2 regions of the Actinoplanes sp. NPDC021490 genome follow, and region 2 is predicted to be linked to the other one. Evidence: riboswitches for the same ligand, from Rfam matches in the RefSeq annotation. Region 2 holds a riboswitch; the other holds the start of a gene.
What was found. Region 2 has a riboswitch for cobalamin ahead of ACZ3I4_RS30255 (VWA domain-containing protein). Riboswitches for the same ligand answer to the same signal wherever they lie in the genome.

Region 1: linked by a shared signal. The riboswitch ahead of ACZ3I4_RS05525 (ribonucleoside-diphosphate reductase subunit alpha) and the one ahead of ACZ3I4_RS30255 (VWA domain-containing protein) in region 2 are both predicted to bind cobalamin.

What each region holds. Positions count from the first base shown of each region.
Region 1 is NZ_JBVHFW010000002.1:229,008-232,412, forward strand. It holds gene ACZ3I4_RS05525 (ribonucleoside-diphosphate reductase subunit alpha) at 1-1,568, opposite strand, end outside; cobalamin riboswitch at 1,694-1,913, opposite strand; gene ACZ3I4_RS05530 (sulfite exporter TauE/SafE family protein) at 2,009-2,779, shown strand; gene ACZ3I4_RS05535 (PPOX class F420-dependent oxidoreductase) at 2,838-3,263, opposite strand; gene ACZ3I4_RS05540 (hypothetical protein) at 3,355-3,405, shown strand, end outside.
Region 2 is NZ_JBVHFW010000013.1:64,000-67,404, forward strand. It holds gene ACZ3I4_RS30255 (VWA domain-containing protein) at 1-1,930, opposite strand, end outside; cobalamin riboswitch at 1,940-2,062, opposite strand; gene ACZ3I4_RS30260 (gluconokinase) at 2,203-3,405, opposite strand, start outside.

The sequences.
Region 1 (3,405 bases), on a different contig from region 2:
GGCAGTCGCAGCGTGAAGAACGCGTCCTGCAGGCCCATCAGCCCCAGCCCGACCGGCCGCCACCGCGGATTCGACTTCGCCGCCTGCACCGACGGGTAGTAGTTGATGTCGATGACCCGGTCGAGGAACACGACGGCCGTACGAACAGTTTCGCGCAACTTCGGCCAGTCGACGCCGTCCGCCGTGGTGTGCGCGCCCAGGTTGATCGACCCGAGGTTGCACACGGCCGTCTCGTCGTCGCTGTTCACTTCGAGAATCTCGGTGCACAGATTGGACAGGTGGATCGTGTTGCCGGGCGCGCCGGTCTGGTTGGACAGCGCGTTCGAACGATCCTTGAACGTCATCCATCCGTTGCCCGTTTGCGCAAGAGTGCGCATCATCCGCCCGTACAGGTCGCGCGCTTTGACGGTCTTGACGGCCTTCTTCTCGGCGGACCGGTAGGCCAGGTCGAACTCCTCGCCGAACAGATCCGGCAGCGAAGGGGCGTCGGACGGGTCGATCAGCGACCAGTCGCCGTCGGCCTCGACCCGGCGCATGAACTCGTCCGGGATCCAGTTGGCCAGGTTCAGGTTGTGCGTGCGGCGGGATTCCTCGCCGGTGTTGTCGCGCAGCTCCAGAAACTCCTCGATGTCCGGGTGCCACGGTTCCAGATAGACGCAGGCCGCACCCTTGCGCCGGCCGCCCTGGTTGACCGCGGCCACACCGGCGTCGAGCGTCTTGAGGAACGGCACGATCCCGTTCGACTTGCCGTTGGTGCCCCGGATCAGGGCGCCCCGGCCCCGCACCCGCGACCACGCGATGCCGATGCCGCCGGAGAACTTGGACAGCTTCGCGACCTGGTGATAGCGCTCGTAGATGGAGTCGAGCTCGTCGCGCGGCGAGTCGACCAGGAAGCACGACGACATCTGCGTGTGCCGGGTGCCCGAGTTGAACAGGGTCGGCGAGCTGGGCAGATAGGCCAGCGACGACATCAGCCGGTAGAAGCCGATCGCCTCGGCCGGGGTCTGCGACAGCCCGCACGCCACCCGCAGCAGCCAGTACTGCGGCGTCTCCACGACCTCCCGCGAGACCGGGTGGCGCAGCAGGTAGCGGTCGGCCACCGTACGGAGCCCGAAGTATTCGAACCGGAGATCGCCTCGCGGGTCGACGGCGTCGTCCAGTTTGCGCGCGTTCGCGGCCACGAACTGCGCGGTCTCGTCGCCGATCAGGCCCTGCTGATGCGCGTATCTGATCGATTGGCTGAAGCTCGCCACCGACTGCAGGCGAACTTCCTTGTCCACGTACGCGGCCAGCAGGCGCGCGGCCAGCTTGGAGTACTGCGGTTCCTCGCCGATCAGCTCGGCCGCCGTCTGGATCGACAGCTTGTCGAGCTCCGCGGTCGTCGCGCCGTCGTAGAGCCCGCTGATCGTCTTGGTGGCCACCCGCAGCGGGTCCACCTCGCCCAGGCCGTCCGCCCAGCGCTCGACTGCCTTGACGATCTTGTTGACGTCGACCGTCTCGAGATCGCCGTTGCGTTTACGGACCTGCATCCCGTGCCGGCGTTGCTCCGGCACCCTGGTGTCGGTCATGTCCCCCTCTTCCCAGCCCTCGTTGGGGTCGGAAGGACACGCAGGGGGACGCCACCGGGCACAGAGAGGCCCGGCTGTCACGGCGTCGGCCGTCCCGCGCGGCCTTCGACCACCGCACACCGAGGCCGGCGTGCGGTGCGCTGGCAGGTCTTCGGACTCGTGGGCGCGATCTCTCGACGAGATCTCCTACTGGCCGTCGCTTCCCAAGCTCGTGACGAGCCCAGTGCTGTGTGACGGCGGTCGTTCCCACTCACCGCTGCGGGGCAGTCCCGGTTTCACACCGGATTCCCTCTTGCCTCGGCCACCACGTCACGCGGCGGCCGAACCAGCTGCGAGAGACACCATATATGGACGCCGCCGCCGACGCGCAACACCACATCCTGTGCCCGGCGTGTCGTGTTCGCCGCGTCACTCCAAGATCGTCCGATACAGTTCCGGCCATGACATGGCCGACCGCGCTCGGCGGGTTCGGCGCGGGCCTGCTGATCGCGCTGGTGACCACGCCGGTCGGGGTGTCCGGGGCGGTCTTCCTGCTGCCGGTCCAGCTCAGCGTCCTGCACGTGCCCAACCCGGCCGTCACCCCGACCAACCTGCTGTTCAACGTGGTCTCCGGCCCGGGCGCGTTGCTGCGCTACGGCCGCAACGGCCAGTTCGCCGGCCCGCTCGCCCGCCTGCTGCTCACCGGCACCCTGCCCGGCGTGGTGCTCGGCGCCTGCCTCCGCGTGTTCCTGGTGCCCGGCCCCGGCGCGTTCCGCATCGTGGCCGGCGCGGTCCTGCTGCCCCTGGGCCTGTGGCTGTGCGTACGGGCGCTGCGTCCCGGCCGGCCCGACCGGCCACCGTTGTCGCCCCGGACAATCGTCGGCCTCGGCGTGGCCGCCGGAACAGCCGGCGGCATCTACGGCATCGGTGGCGGTTCCCTGCTCGGCCCGATCCTGGCCGGCCGGGGCACGCCGATGACCCAGATCGCCCCGGCCGCCCTGGCCGCGACCTTCGTGACGTCGGTCGCCGGCGCCGCCACGTACGGCCTGCTGGCCCTGGCCACATCCGGCGACATAGCCCCACACTGGACGCTCGGCCTGCTCTGCGGCGCCGGCGGCCTGATCGGCGGCTTCCTCGGCGCCCGCCTGCAGCCCCACCTCCCCGAAACCGCCCTGCGGCTCCTGCTCGGCACCCTCGCCACCGCGATAGCCGTGTTCTACCTGGCGTCGTGACGCCCGGACCGCTCCGGCCTCCCGACGCCGACTCCATCGGCGCTTTGACGGCCGGCGGTCAGCCCAGGCTCTGGCCGTAGACGTGGTCGACCTTCAAAACCAGCAGGACCCGGCGGTCGGAGACCATCACCTGGCGGTACTCGTCCCAGTCGGGGTGCTCACCGGCGGCGCGGCGGTAATAGTCGACCAGGGCCTCCACCTCGGGGCCCTGCGGGTCGCGGCCCGGGCCGATCAGCTCGACCGTGCCCTCGGCGGTGGCCCACGACCGGCCGTCGGCGCTGGTCACCTCGAGGGCGGCGCGCGGGTCACGGCGTACGTTGGCCGTCTTGGCCCGGCCGTCGGTGACCGACACATAGATGCGTTCGGCGTCGCGGTCGTAGAAGGGGGTCACGGGAGAGAGCTGAGGGAGGCCGCCGGCCTTGATCGTGGCCAGCACGCCGAGGCGGCTTTCGGCGAGCAGCGCCCGCGGATCGAATTCAGTCACCCGGCCATTGTGCCCCCGGCTGACATTTGTCATGGCCGATCCCGGTCGTTCGGCCCGCCCGCCCGGGTCGCTCAGGTTGTCCAGTAGAGACATGACACGTCGGATCGCTCCCGCACTGGCACTGTTCTTCCTGGCGCCGCTC
Region 2 (3,405 bases):
CCACGATCAGCAGCGGACGCCGGCGCGGGTCCCGGCGGCGCTCGGTGGCGATGGTCGCGGCCGCCCTCTTCAACCCTTCGGCCAGCGGCGTACGCCCTCCCGTGCGCAGGGTCGCCAGCCGGAGCACCCCGACCTCGTGGCTGGACGTGGGCGGCAGCACCTGCTCGGCCTCGTGCCCGCGGAACGTGATCATCCCGATCCGGTCGCGCCGCTGGTAGGCGTCGCGCAGCAGCGACAGCACGGCCGTCTTGACCACGGTCATCCGCTTGCGGGCGGCCATCGAGCCGGACGCGTCGACCACGAACAGCACGAGGTTGGATTCGCGTCCGACGTGCACGGCCTCGCGCAGATCGCGGGGGCCGACCTGACGCGCCCCGCGATGCAGGGCGGCGCGCAGCGTGGCCGGAAGGTGCGGCGCCCCGGAGAGCCGTCCGCGCGGCACCCGCGACCCGACGACCCGCCCGCGCCGCGACAGCGACGGCGAGCGGCGCCCGGCGTGACCACCCTCGCCGCGGCGGGCGATGCTCAGCGTCCTCGTGCGGTAGGCGGTGCCAGGCGCGACCGCGGCGGCGGCGGCAGCACCCCGGCCACCGGACGCATCGTCACCGGACGCATCGTTACCGGGTGCATCGCGGCCGGACGGATCATCGCGTCCCGGCGGATCATCGCCGTCCCGGCTGCCCGTCGTCTCGCCTGCCCGAGGCGGAAACGCACCGTCACCCGATTTATCGGATATGTCGGGTGACGCGGAGCGGTCGGGCGAACCGTCGTCCGGGCCCGGCCCTCCCCCGTCCGGTCCGCGTCCCCCACCACCGGGGTCGTCGTCGGGGTCGTCGTCCGGCGAGTCGTCCCGCCGATCGGCCTCGAGCTGCGCGTCCGCCTCGGCCAGCGCCTCCTCGAGCCGTTCCTCGTCGGTTCCCGGCGGGTCCAGCGGATCCTTCCGGCGCCGGTGCGGCAACGCGAGCCGGGCCGCATCCCGGACGTCCTCCGGGGTCACCCGCTCGCGCCCCTGCCAGGCGGCCAGGGCCACGGCGCACCGCGCCACCACGATGTCGGCGCGCATGCCGTCCACCCCGTACGCGAGGCTGATCCGCGCGATCCGGTCAAGCTCCCCGTCCGGCAGCACCACCCGAGGCAGCAGTTCGCGGGCGGCCACGATTCGTTCCGCCAGCGCGACCTCGTCGCCGGCGAACCGCTCGGCGAACGCGTCGGGCGAAGCCTCGTAGGCCAGCCGCCGCCGCACCACCTCGGCCCGCTCGCGCGGCTCCCGGGGCGCCGCGACGTTGACCACGAGCCCGAACCGGTCCACCAGCTGCGGCCGCGGCTCGCCCTCCTCGGGGTTCATCGTGCCGACGAGCAGGAAGCGGGCCGCGTGCTTGACCGACACGCCGTCCCGCTCGACGTGCGCCCGGCCCATCGCCGCCGCGTCCAGCAGCAGGTCGACGAGGTGATCGGGCAGCAGGTTGACCTCGTCGACGTAGAGCACCCCGCGGTGGGCCGCGGCGAGCAGCCCCGGCTCGTACGCCTTGACCCCGTCGGCCAGCGCACGCTGAATGTCCAGCGTGCCCACGACCCGGTCCTCGGTCGCCCCCACCGGCAGCTCGACCAGCGTGGCCGGGCGTCGCAGCGCGGGGGTGTCGGTGGCGTGCGGGCCGTCCGGGCAGAGCGGGTCGGGCTCGGCCGGGTCACAGGCGAACCGGCAGCCGCGCACGACGGCGACGTCGGGCAGCAGCGCGGCCACGGCGCGTACGACGGTGCTCTTGGCGGTGCCCTTCTCGCCGCGGACCAGCACTCCGCCCACGGCGGGTGAGACGGCGGTCAGCAGCAGGGCGAGGCGCAGGTCGGGCAGCCCGACCACGGCCGAGAACGGGTACGGCGTCACGTGGATCCCTTCTGCGCGGGTGTCCACGCCCGCGCGGGCAGATGGCACGAGCGGCCGGAGTCTCCTGACTCCCGGATCATCGCTCGCCGCGCGCCTTCCGGCCGTACGGGCCGTGGCATTCACGCGGGTCGCTCCCCGGTCACAGTGGCGGGACCGTCCCGGATTCGCACCGGGTTCCTCCGCTTCCGCTCGCCCGTTACTCTTTCTCACCGGCGCGCGCGCCGTCAACGCGGGGTGATCAGCGCCGCCCTCCCGAGCCATGGCGAGCCGTCAGACCCGGGTCAACCGCGAGCCGTCAGGCCCGGGTCGCGCGGCAGCTCTCAGGCCCGGGTCGCCGGCACCGCCTTCTCCGTCGTCGGCAACGGCTGCGGGGCCAGCTTGTCGAGCTCCTTGACCACGTCCAGCACGGCCAGCGCCGACGTCTCCACGAGCGGCCGCAACCGGGCGTACAGCTTGGCGTTGACCGGGTCGGGTTCGGTTCGCGCCCCGATCGGGGTCAGCTCGGCCGCGGCCTCGAGGTCGGGCAGTTCGCCGATGGCGTGGCGGGCGAGCAGGCAGGCACCGAGCGCCGTGCCCTCCGGCGTCTCGGCCACCGACACCGGCAGGTCGAGCGTGGCCGCCAGCACCCCGACCCAGAGCTCCGACGCGACCGCCCCGCCGGTGGCGCGTACGGAGGTCAGCGGAATGCCCTCGGCCGTGAACGAGTCCTTGACCAGGGCGAGCTGCTGGCAGACGCCCTCGACGGCCGAACGCACGAGGTGGGCCCGCCCGTGCTCGCGGCGCAGCCCCAGATAGGCGCCGCGCAGGCCGGGACGCCACCAGGGCGCCCGCTCGCCGAGCAGGTAGGGCAGGCACAGCAGTCCGTCGCTGCCGGCCGGCGCGCTCTGGGCCTCCATCAGCAGGGCGGCGTCGCGCTCGTCGGCGTCCTCCCCTTCGGCGCCCGGCCGCTCGAACCCGCTCGCGAAGCTCTGCCCGGCCCATCGCACCACCGAGCCCGCGTTGTTGACCGCGCCGCCGATCACCCAGCGGTCGTCGGTCAGCGCGTAACAGAACAGCCGGCCCGCCTTGTCGGCCGTCGGGCGGTCGACCACCGTCCGCAGGGCGCCGCTCGTGCCCAGCGAGATCGCCGCGACCCCGGCCGGGGTGGCGCCGACCCCCAGGTTGGCCAGCGGACCGTCGGCCGCCCCGATGATCAGCGGCGTCTCCGGGTCGAGGCCCGCGGCCTGGGCGACGTCGGCCCGCAACCGCAGCCGGGTGGTGGTGGGCAGGACCTCGGCCAGCTGTTCGGCGCGCACCCCGGTCAGTTCGAGGGCTTCCGGGTCCCAGCGGCGCTCGTGGATGTCGTACATGCCGGTGCCGCTGGCGATCGACAAGTCCACGGCGAAGGGGGCATCGGCCAGCCCGGCCAGCATGAGTTCCTTGACGCCACCCCAGCGCGGCGTCCCGCGCAGCGTCTCGGGATCGTTGTCCCGCCACCAGACCAGTTTGGTCAGCGGCGACATCGGGTGGACCGGCGTCCCCGT